3 regions of the Vibrio sp. 2433-A1 genome follow, and region 3 is predicted to be linked to each of the others. Evidence: predicted binding sites of a transcription regulator. Region 3 holds the regulator's gene; each other region holds the start of a gene.
The links. The regulator PurR, encoded in region 3, represses purine synthesis genes. The targets are predictions, from matches to a motif close to TNANGNAAACGTTTNCNTNA.
Positions count from the first base shown of each region.

Region 1: the regulator PurR is predicted to act here: its motif matches at 876-895, upstream of ACU01J_RS01530 (uracil-xanthine permease family protein).
Region 2: the regulator PurR is predicted to act here: its motif matches at 1,122-1,141, upstream of ACU01J_RS06465 (inosine/guanosine kinase).

Region 1 is NZ_JBRESC010000001.1:342,343-344,547, forward strand. It holds gene ACU01J_RS01525 (DUF2066 domain-containing protein) at 1-714, opposite strand, end outside; gene ACU01J_RS01530 (uracil-xanthine permease family protein) at 978-2,205, shown strand, end outside.
Region 2 is NZ_JBRESC010000005.1:3,994-6,198, reverse strand. It holds gene mnmA (tRNA 2-thiouridine(34) synthase MnmA) at 1-589, opposite strand, end outside; gene ACU01J_RS06470 (hypothetical protein) at 763-1,032, shown strand; gene ACU01J_RS06465 (inosine/guanosine kinase) at 1,232-2,205, shown strand, end outside.
Region 3 is NZ_JBRESC010000005.1:187,991-190,195, reverse strand. It holds gene ACU01J_RS07365 (TfoX/Sxy family DNA transformation protein) at 1-356, opposite strand, end outside; cyclic di-GMP riboswitch class I at 491-578, opposite strand; gene purR (HTH-type transcriptional repressor PurR) at 723-1,730, opposite strand; gene torD (molecular chaperone TorD) at 1,942-2,205, opposite strand, start outside.

The sequences.
Region 1 (2,205 bases), on a different contig from region 3:
GACCATCTTAATCGCAGCATCTTCGCCATTGTTTGAACCCGATAACGGTGCTTGACGAGTCACGCCAATCGTCGCTGGTTTTTGATCGTAAAGCGTCCAACGCAGTGAATTACCTTGCGCTTTTACTACCAGTACCGCATCAACAGGGTAACGCTGACTTGCAGCGCCTACTGGTTGGATGAAACCACCCCATAGATCGGAAACCGCAACGCCGGTAATATCATCAAAATCGCCCACTGGCACAGTCAACGGAAGCCCGCGCTTATCAGCCTGTCTTTTAAGCTGTTCAAGCACTGCCGAAGATGAATGTTCCCAGATAATATTTCGGTCCGTTTTTTCTTCAACCAACCAAACAAGAATGTTTGCACGAGAAGCAGGCCAAACTGGTAACTGAGCTTGGCTCAGAAGAGAACGAATATGCTGTGCACTAAAGCCCATTCGCAACGTTTGCTCTCCATTCAACTGGCCATAACTGATCTGGCTCAGGTACTGACTGTTTTGTCTTAACGCTTTTTTGACCACTTCATTAGCTACTGCATCACGGTCACCTGAAGCTCGAACAATCACTTCTTTCATACCTTCGATTCGTGCATCTGAATCGGCATTTTTAGCCTCTTGATCAAGCACAACTTCTGAACGGTACAAATCTACATTGGTCAAAGCCATAGCAGGTAATGTAACCAGCCCTAAAACCAACAAAGCTAAATGGCGCATACTTTTCCTAACATCGATTTACTACTCATTAAAGACTGATGATAAGCAACTATCGCTAACGGGGCAACTAAAGGACTACTGTCGCTTCAAAAATCTAGCCCTCCCACGACAACTCATTGAGCCATTCAATCAATTAATCGCCAAATATTTGATCCAGTTCGAATTGCAAACGTTTGGCACAATGATAAAATCCCGCGAATTTTATTTTTGCCAAGCAGATTAGCAAAGTCTGTTTTCATCCAGCCATATAAAGGAATAACAATATGAAAAATGCCATTCAAGGTGCACAAATGCTATTTGTCGCATTCGGTGCATTGGTGTTGGTGCCTCTACTCACCGGATTAGACCCAAGCGTTGCTTTATTTGGTGCTGGCGTCGGAACCCTTCTTTTTCAACTTGTAACCCGTCGCAGCGTACCAATTTTCCTAGCATCTTCTTTCGCATTTATTGCCCCGATTCTTTATGGCGTACAAACATGGGGCGTTCCTGCCACAATGGGTGGTCTAATGGCAGCAGGCTTTGTCTACGTTGCAATGGGCGCACTAATTAAAGTACGTGGCGTGGAAATCATTCACAGACTGCTGCCACCTGTCGTGGTTGGCCCTGTGATTATGGTCATTGGTTTAGGCCTTGCACCTGTTGCTGTGAACATGGCTCTAGGTAAAGTTGATGGGGCGCAAGTCATTGATGCAAATGCATCTTTAATCATTTCAATTGCTTCATTGCTGACAACGATTGTTCTAAGTGTCTTTGCTAAAGGCTTCTTAAAGCTGACACCGATTCTAGGTGGTATCGTTGTTGGTTACTGCCTAAGCCTTGGCTACGGTATTGTAGACTTCACACCTGTACAGCAAGCAGCTTGGTTTGCACTGCCAAACTTTACTTTCCCTGAATTCAACATCAACGCTATCCTGTTTATGATCCCAGTTGCGATTGCACCAGCGGTTGAGCACGTCGGCGATATGCTTGCAATTTCAAACGTAACAGGTAAGAACTACATTAAGAAGCCGGGCCTACACCGCACCATCACTGGTGACGGGGTGGCAACCATTGCGGCATCTATGGTAGGTGCACCGCCAAATACGACTTACTCAGAAGTAACTGGTGCGGTTATGCTGACTAAAGCATTTAACCCTGTGATCATGACTTGGGCTGCGGTTTCTGCCATCGTATTAGCACTGGTTGGTAAACTTGGCGCAGTACTGCAAACCATCCCAATGCCTGTTATGGGCGGTATCATGATTCTGCTGTTTGGTTCAATTGCAACGGTTGGTTTGAACACCTTAATCAAGAACAACGTTGACCTACATAAGTCACGTAACCTTGTTATCGTCGCTATCACACTAGTATTTGGTATCGGTGGCATGGCTTTCGGTGTTGGCGAGTTCAGCCTTCAAGGTGTGAGTCTATGTGGTATCGTAGCAATTCTGCTTAACCTAATCCTGCCAAGAGATTTAGGTGAGAACCATGTCGTAGATAATGCGCAGATGG
Region 2 (2,205 bases), 180 kb from region 3:
GCTCTTCCGCGATACGACGTACTTCAGGCTTCTCCAGTTCACCGACAGGGAATAGGCTGCGTGCCACCTGCTCACTGCTTAGTGTGTACAGGAAGTAACTTTGGTCTTTGTTGCCATCAAGGCCGCGCAGCATCTTCGGCTTTTCACCCGCTGCTTGCTCTTCTGCTGTAGGGAAGGTGCGACGAACATAGTGGCCCATCGCGATATAGTCAGCGTCAAGAACTTCGTCGGCAAACTCTAAGAATGCTTTGAATTTGATCTCTTTGTTGCACAGAATATCGGGGTTAGGTGTACGGCCTGCTTTGTATTCCGCAAGGAAGTACTCAAATACGTTATCCCAGTATTCTGCAGCGAAGTTAATGGTATGGAGATGAATGCCTAGCTTGTCACACACGGCTTGCGCATCGGCAAGATCTTCTGCTGCTGTACAGTACTCTTCATTGTCATCTTCTTCCCAGTTCTTCATGAACAGGCCTTCTACTTGGTAGCCCTGTTGTTTGAGAAGGTAAGCAGAAACCGATGAATCAACACCGCCGGACATGCCAACGATGACTTTCTTTTGACTGTTATCAGTACAGTTGTCAGACATTACTAAACACCACTTAAATTAACTGGACGCAGATTTTATCAGAAAGCGTAGCAGTGGGACAGATCCGAGACGGAAATCACACTTGCAATTTTTACTATATCTGCGGTTTTACAAGTATAGAGTGCCTATATATGGCATAGTAAGCGGAATTCAAGTCACTACGAGAAAATAATATGACTGATGAAAATCAGATGATGGGTGAAGAGCAGTTAGTTGAAGTGATCGAAAACCAACTTGCTGACGGTAATCCAATGAAAACCAAAGAAACACTAATGCGCCTGATGATGACCGGCACGCCACGTGAAGATGCAGTAGCGATGATGGCTTGCGCAGTTGCGATTGAAATCTTTGATGTGATGAAAAATGACAGTGAGTTTGATTTAAAACGTTATTCTGAAAATTTAGATTCGTTACCAGACCTTAGCTTTATGGAAGGCGAGTAACCCTTAATTCGTGGGTGAGCAATTGGACTCTCTCACGAATATTTTCTCTTCTTATTTATTACACCTTAAATCGCTAGCAAAATTATTAGCTTTGCAAACGTTTGCTATACTTGCGCTTATTGCCGCACCCACATCCGCAAGGTAGAATCCGGCTTCTTTTCATCCCTTATTCAGAATCCTTTACGGCAGAAAAACAGTTATGAAATTTCCTGGTCAACGTAAATCTAAGCATTATTTTCCGGTTCATGCCCGCGATCCGCTTGTAAGCCAGTCGCAAGAAAGCAAAAAAATGTCACGTACGCATATTATCGGTATTGATCAAACTCTGGTTGATATTGAAGCGAAAGTAAGCAGTGAACTGATCGAAAAATACAATCTGAGTAAGGGACACTCTCTAGTCATTGACGACACAACAGCTGAAGCGCTTTACAACGAATTAAAAGAGAGTGCGTTGATCACCAATGAATACGCTGGTGGTACTATTGGTAATACACTTCATAACTACTCCGTGCTAGCTGATGATCGCTCAACACTGCTCGGTGTAATGAGCCAAGACATTAAAATTGGCAGCTATGGCTACCGCTACCTATGTAACACTTCTAGCCGTATGGATCTCAACCACCTTCAAGGTGTCGAAGGGGCGATTGGTCGTTGTTTTGCGCTGATTACTGAAGATGGCGAGCGTACTTTTGCAATCAGTGAAGGTCAGATGAACCAACTGAAGCCAGAAAGTATTCCAGAGAAAATCTTCAAAAATGCATCAGCGTTGGTGCTAACTGCGTATTTGGTTCGTTGCAAAGAAGGCGACCCAATGCCGGAAGCAACAATGAAAGCGATTGAGTACGCAAAAAAACATGATGTACCAGTTGTACTGACTTTAGGTACAAAATTCGTGATTCAAGACGATCCTAAATTCTGGCAGGATTTCTTGCGCGATCACGTTTCTGTTGTTGCGATGAATGAAGATGAAGCGGAAGCACTGACAGGTGAGTCAGAGCCATTGGCGGCTTCAGATAAGGCGCTAGAGTGGGTTGACCTTGTGCTTTGTACAGCCGGCCCTGTAGGTCTGTTCATGGCAGGTTACACTGAAGAGTCTGCGAAACGTGAAACCTCTCTGCCACTATTACCGGGTAGCATTGCAGAGTTTAACCGTTACGAATTCAGTCGCCCTGC
Region 3 (2,205 bases):
TTAAGGCGATTCGGTTTAGCTTTCGCTTGCTGTTTCTTTTCGCTGTTCGCTGCAGTTAGCGCAGCTTGGGCAATCTCAAGCGTATTATCCTTATTCTTAAACCAATCATCGCTTAGAGCAAAGTATTTGGTGACGACAGGAAAGCCGCGCTTTTTGTAAACGTAAGGTTCTAAGCTAAGAGATTTAAATTGCTTTGCAAGTACGTCGTCTGCCCTAACGTGCAACTTATCATTGACGACTAATGCAAACATAGTGTCGTCGGCAAAAATACCGAAGCCACCAAACATTGAGCGGGACTTGATTAAGCCTAACGGCTCAAATAGTCGCATTGAGTCTTTTAGTATTGGTTTATCCATGCTGTGTATTCTCGGTGTATATGTATACGCCACCAATTCAGGTCCGAGAGAGTAGCAAAATTATGCAGGCTTGTTGTCAGTCTAGTGTCATACGATTGCTAGCAATTACAATATGACATGTGTGCATATTTACCATCGGCAACCCCGCTACCAAACAATTAACTTGTTGAAGGCCGGAGGCTTTGCGTCCCATCCTTTCGAAATGGTTTGCCCTGTTCGTGGCATAATCGAACAACAATAAGGATAAATGGATTTTGGGCTGGGCATCACATTTGAATGGGATAAGTGTGATCTTGGTTCAGTAAATAGGTTTGGTTCATACACTTAGCCAATGAAAGCAACCCAGCTAAGTGTATGTCAAATAAGTTATTTCTTAATATTTTGTACGGTATTTCGCTCAACGATCTCTGGGTGCATTTCAAAGATACGCTTTTCGTGCTCTTTGTCTTTAATGCGCTCTAGTAGAATCTCGAATGCGTTTTTACCTACACGGCGTTTTGGCTGGTGAACCGTGGTCAATGGTGGTGAGAAGTACTCCGCAAGCTCGATATTGTCGTAACCAATTACCGACATATCTTCTGGAATGCGAATGCCTTTCTGCTGTAGGCGACTCATTAGCCCTAGAGCCATAGTGTCATTGAAACAGAAGATTGCGCTTGGCTTATTGTCCATTGCTGCGATCTGGTCTGCAGCTAGAACTGCAGTATCACACTCGAAGTTACCTTCTAAAATCCAATCTTCTTTGACTGGAAGGTTTGCTTCGTTCATCGCACGTTTAAAGCCACGAATACGTTCCTGACACGCTGCTTTCTCAAAGTGTCCGCTTAGGCAGGCAATATCGGTATGACCACGGTCAATTAGGTATTTAGTTGCTAAATAGCCACCTTCTTCCGAGTTATCGATGATCTTATCGGCTTGAGAGCTCTCTGGCCCCCAATCCATAACCACTTTCGGGATGTCTTTGTGGCGATCTAGCATTTCGCTCAGTTCTTCAGTTAAGTCTGAACACATGACCAAAATACCGTCTACGCGCTTTTCAGCTAGCATGCGAATGTAGTCGCGTTGCTTCTCATAAATACCGCCCGTATTACATAAGATCAGCGTATAGCCTTGGCGGTAACAGTAACTCTCTACACCATCAATGACCTCAGAGAAGAAAAGGTTTGTGGACTGAGTCACCAGCATACCAATCGTGCGCGTGGTATTACACTTTAGGCTACGTGCAACCGCACTTGGTGCGTAGTTTAGTTCTGTTACTGCTTCCATTACTTTTTCTTGCGTAGCTTCAGCAACAAAGCGCGTTTTATTGATTACATGTGACACAGTTGTCGTTGATACACCAGCTAGGCGAGCAACGTCTTTTATAGTGGCCATAAGGTTCTGTCCTGTCGATGACTGCCGCGGAATTATATTCAGTTTAGAATACCTAAGCAGAAAGTATCAGAAACACAAAAACCGCTCTATTTAGCGGTTTGTATTTGATTCGTTTGTTTTTATCGTTTGCGGTCACAATTTTAGACCGCAAAACTCTTAAGAGCAAACAAAAAAACACGAAAGCAACCTGCCGGAGGTCACAATGTTGTCTTTATTCGCCTAACAGATAGCTGCGATCTAAAGCAAGGAAGGCAGTAGCGAATGCGCTGATTGCCGAGTAGAAACCGAACTCATCAAACTTCTGACACTTTTCTGAGAACTGTGGCGTCCAGCTTAGCAGGTGTTGACGAATGAACTGTTCCTGAACAGCAAAAGCTTCTTCAATCTTAGCTTCGTCTTCTGCGTCATTTGAGCGGATGATCAAGTTACCTAAGAAATCGAGTTCAATCGCAATGTGATCTGCAGGTTCATTCAG